2 regions of the Streptomyces sp. iso_384 genome follow, and region 1 is predicted to be linked to the other one. Evidence: riboswitches for the same ligand, from Rfam matches in the RefSeq annotation. Region 1 holds a riboswitch; the other holds the start of a gene.
What was found. Region 1 has a riboswitch for cobalamin ahead of metE (5-methyltetrahydropteroyltriglutamate--homocysteine S-methyltransferase). Riboswitches for the same ligand answer to the same signal wherever they lie in the genome.
Positions count from the first base shown of each region.

Region 2: another riboswitch for cobalamin. It lies ahead of AC0VY3_RS16265 (ABC transporter substrate-binding protein); the one in region 1 lies ahead of metE (5-methyltetrahydropteroyltriglutamate--homocysteine S-methyltransferase).

Region 1 is NZ_JBWBTT010000001.1:5,039,137-5,041,330, reverse strand. It holds partial or broken gene AC0VY3_RS22605 (MFS transporter) at 46-456, shown strand; cobalamin riboswitch at 713-928, shown strand; gene metE (5-methyltetrahydropteroyltriglutamate--homocysteine S-methyltransferase) at 1,094-2,194, shown strand, end outside.
Region 2 is NZ_JBWBTT010000001.1:3,644,303-3,646,496, forward strand. It holds gene AC0VY3_RS16260 (beta-ketoacyl-[acyl-carrier-protein] synthase family protein) at 1-958, shown strand, start outside; cobalamin riboswitch at 1,057-1,243, shown strand; gene AC0VY3_RS16265 (ABC transporter substrate-binding protein) at 1,304-2,194, shown strand, end outside.

The DNA.
Region 1 (2,194 bases):
CATCTGGGTCACTGCCTCCGCGCAGTCGAGGTCCACGGCTGACCGGTGGTCAGGGAGCGCGTGACGAACGGCGGTACGGGCGCGGAAGGCCCGTGGCGCCCACGCCCATCGAGTAGACACTGTCCATCCCTGGCCCAGGTGCGGTGGACGAGTACGGCCTACCCCCTCGCGGTGGCGAGTCTTCTCGTCCTCGCCGGACGGCTGGGCGACCGGTACGGCCACACCCGCCTGCTCCTGAACGGATCGCTCGACTTCGGGGCCGCGTCCATGGTCATCGCCGTGGCGCCATCGGTCGGCTGGGCCATCGCGCTGCGCGCCGTACAAGGAGTGTTCGGAGCCCTGTCGCAGCCGACGACGCCGGCCCTGCTGCGCCAGGTCCACCCGCCGGACCGGCTCGGCCTGCCGGTCGCCCTGCCGACCAGCGCCATAGCGGTGGCGGCCGCCGCCGGTCTGCTGCCCGCCGCCGGGGCCGGACAGGCGGAGCGGCGGGAGGGGCGATGGGGGCGGCGCTCCTGGTGCCCGCCGCGACGGCCGCGCTTGCGCTGGTCCCCGCGCGCTGCTGCCGGGCACGCGCCGGCGCACCGGACCGCCCTCGGGCGACGCGGACCGTCCTCGGGCGACGCGGATCGCGGACGGCCGGAAACCGCCGTCCCGTGTCTCACATCACCGTCCGAAGTGTGAACTACGGTGTGCGCCCGGCGGTCGCCCCCTTAGGGTGACCGGTGCAGCTGGTTCGCCCTGTCCGCCAGACAGGGTGTCGTAAGAGGGAACCCGGTGGGAATCCGGGACTGCCCCGCAGCGGTGAGTGGGAACGACCGCCGTCATACGCACTGGGCCCGGCCGGGTCTGGGAAGCGACGGCCAGTAGGTGTCCGCCTCCGGCAGACGTGCCCGCGAGTCCGAAGACCTGCCCGCTGCCCGCACGCGACCGTTCGCGTGCGGAGATCTCGGTGACCTCGTGGGCGGGTCGGCGTAACCATCAGGTGGACGGACACGGTTCCAGGTGTCCCGGCGTCCGCCCGATGCGTCATCCCTTCGCGTCCGCGTCCCGTTCCGGGATCTGCACAGCAGACACGCTCGCGAAGGAGAGTCACGTGACAGCGAAGCCCGCAGCCGCGGCAGCACGGGCCACCGTGTACGGCTACCCCCGCCAGGGTCAGAACCGTGAACTGAAGAAGGCCATCGAGGGCTACTGGAAGGGCCGCGTCACCGCGGACACCCTCCGGCAGACCGCCGCCGAACTGCGCCGGGGTACCTGGGAGCAGCTCGCCGAGGCCGGCGTCCACGAGGTGCCGACCGGTGATTTCTCGTACTACGACCATGTCCTGGACACCAGCGTCATGGTCGGCGCTGTCCCCGAGCGGCACCGCGAAGCGGTCCGCGCCGACGCCCTCGACGGCTACTTCGCCATGGCCCGCGGCACGCAGGATGTCGCGCCGCTGGAGATGACGAAGTGGTTCGACACCAACTACCACTACCTGGTGCCCGAGTTGGGTCCGGACACGGTCTTCACCGCCGACTCCGCCAAGCAGGTCGCGGAGTTCAAGGAGGCCCTCGCGCTCGGCCACACCCCGCGCCCGGTGCTCGTCGGCCCCGTCACCTACCTCCTGCTCGCCAAGGCGGCCCCCGGTGCGGCCGCGGACTTCGAGCCGCTGACCCTGCTGGACCGGCTGCTCCCCGTGTACGCCGAGGTCCTCGCCGACCTCCGGGCGGCCGGCGCGGAATGGGTGCAGCTCGACGAGCCCGCCCTCGTCCAGGACCGCACCCCGGCCGAGCTGAACGCCGCGGCCCGCGCCTACCGCGAGCTCGGCGGACTCGCCGACCGGCCGAAGCTGCTGGTCGCCTCCTACTTCGGGCGGCTCGGCGAGGCGCTGCCGGTCCTGGCCAAGGCCCCCGTCGACGGTCTCGCGCTCGACCTCACCGAGTCCGGCGCCGGAAACCTCGACGACCTCGCGGCGGCCGGCGGACTGCCCGGCAAGCGCCTGGTCGCCGGTGTCGTCAACGGCCGCAACATCTGGATCAACGACTACGAGAAGTCGCTCGCCACCCTCGGCACGCTCCTCGGCCTGGCGGACCACGTCGACGTCTCCGCCTCCAGCTCCCTCCTCCACGTCCCGCTGGACGCCGCGGCGGAGAGCGACATCGACCCGCAGGTCGCCCGCTGGCTCGCTTTCGCCAAGCAGAAGACCCAGGAG
Region 2 (2,194 bases), 1.4 Mb from region 1:
CGACCCCGAGCGGTGGGACGGCGCCCGGGTCGCCGTCGTGGTCGGCACCAGCAGCGGAGGATCCGCCGGACTCACCGAACAGGCCGTCGCCCTGGAGCGACGCGGCCCCGAGGCCACCTCGCCCTCGGGCATCCTGCTGACCATCCCGAACATGCCCGCGGCCGAGATCGCCATCCGGATGAAGGCCACCGGACCCAGCCTCGCCCCGTGCACGGCCTGCTCGTCCGGGGTGACCGCCCTGTCCGTGGCCCGGGACATGCTGACGCTGGGCCACTGCGACATCGCCATCGCCGGGGCCACCGAGTCCATCGTGTTCCCGGTCGCGATGACCGGCTTCGCCCGCTCCGGCGCGGCGGCACCGCGGGACGGCGACCCCGCCCGCCTCTGCCGGCCCTTCGCCGCGGACCGGGCCGGGATCGTCATGGGCGAGGGCGCGGCCGTCATGGTCCTGGAGCGGGCCGAGGACGCCCGGGCCAGAGGCGCCTCCCCCCGGGCCCTGATCGCGGGTACCGGCGCCACCACCGACGCCCACCACCCCACCAGCCCCCACCCCTCCGGGGACGTGGCGCGGGCGGCCGTCGACGGCGCGCTGCGCGACGCGGGCTGGCGGCCAGAGGACGTCGACCACGTCAACGCGCACGGGACGTCGACCCCCCTCAACGACGCCACCGAAGCCGCCCTCATCGGCCGGGCCTATCCGCACCGGCCGCCCGTCACCGCCCCCAAGGGCGTACTGGGCCACTGCATGGGCGCGGCCGGCGCCATCGAGGCGGGCCTGACGATCCTCACGCTCCAGCACGGGATGATCCCGCCGATCGCGAACCTGGACGCCCCCGCGCCCGGGTTCGACATCGACTGCGTCACCAAGGCCCCGCGCGAGGTGCCGGTACGGCGGGCCGTCAGCCACTCCTTCGGCTTCGGCGGCCAGAACGCGGTGATCGCCCTCCAGGCTCCGTAACGACGCAGTCCGCCCGGGCCGGTGCGGCAGGCCGATCCCGCGCCGCACCGGCCCGCGCCCAGCGGCCCGCCGCACCGCGCCTGGTCCGCGGAGCCGCGTGATAGCTTGCCGGGGCCAGTCGAACCCCAGCGACGGGGTCAGGGAATCCGGTGCGAGACCGGAACTGACGCGCAGCGGTGAGGGGGACGGGCGGGGCCACGGCCACTGGAGCACCCACCTGCTCCGGGAAGGCGTCCCGCCCGGACGAACCCGAGTCCGAAGACCTGCTGGCACCCGCGCCCGCACCGGGGCACGGGAACCGTACGACGGGCTCCGCGGCTGGGCCCAGAGACACAGAGGTCCTTCGTGCTGTCCACGGCCACCCTCGCCCCGATACGTACCGCCGCCCTGCTCGCGGCGGGGCTCCTCCTGCTGACCGCCTGCGGCGGGGGTGAGAGCACCGGGGCCGCCGACGGGAAGAAGACCGAGGGCTTCCCGCTCACCCTCGAGAACTGCGGGCGCACCGTCACCGTGGAGGCCCCGCCCCGGCGGGCCGTCTCCGTCGACCAGGGGTCGACCGAGATCCTGCTCTCGCTCGGGCTCGCGGACCGGCTCGCCGGGACCGCCACCTGGAGCGACCCGGTCATGAAGGGCCTGGAGAAGGCCAACGCCGGGGTCGAGCGGATATCGGAGAACCGGCCCTCCTCGGAGAAGGTCCTCGACAAGGAGCCCGACTTCCTCAGCGCCTCCTTCGCCTCGACCCTCGCCAAGGGCGGCGTCGCCCCCCGCGAACAGTTCGAGAAGCTCGGCGTTCCCACGTACATCTCGCCCGCCGACTGCACCGGCAAGGACAACAGCGGCGGCGGCGACGGAGCCCGTACCGCACCGCTGACGATGGACAGCGTCTACACGGAAGTCCGCGAACTGGCCCAGGTGTTCGGCGTCCCCGAGCGCGGTGACGCCCTGGTGAAGAAGCTCCGGGCCCGCGTGGACCGGGCCACCGAGGGCGTCGACGCCTCCGACGCCTCCCTTCTCTACTGGTTCTCCGACTCCAAGGCCCCCTACCTCGCGGGCTGTTGCGGCGCCCCCGGCGTCATCACCAAGGAGCTCGACGCGAAGAACGTCTTCGACGACACCCACGACGAATGGCCCCAGATCAGCTGGGAGACCGTCGCCGACCGCAACCCCGACGTCCTGGTCATCGGCGACCTGAGCCGTACGACGCAGACCGCCGAGAGCGCCGACAAGAAGATCGAG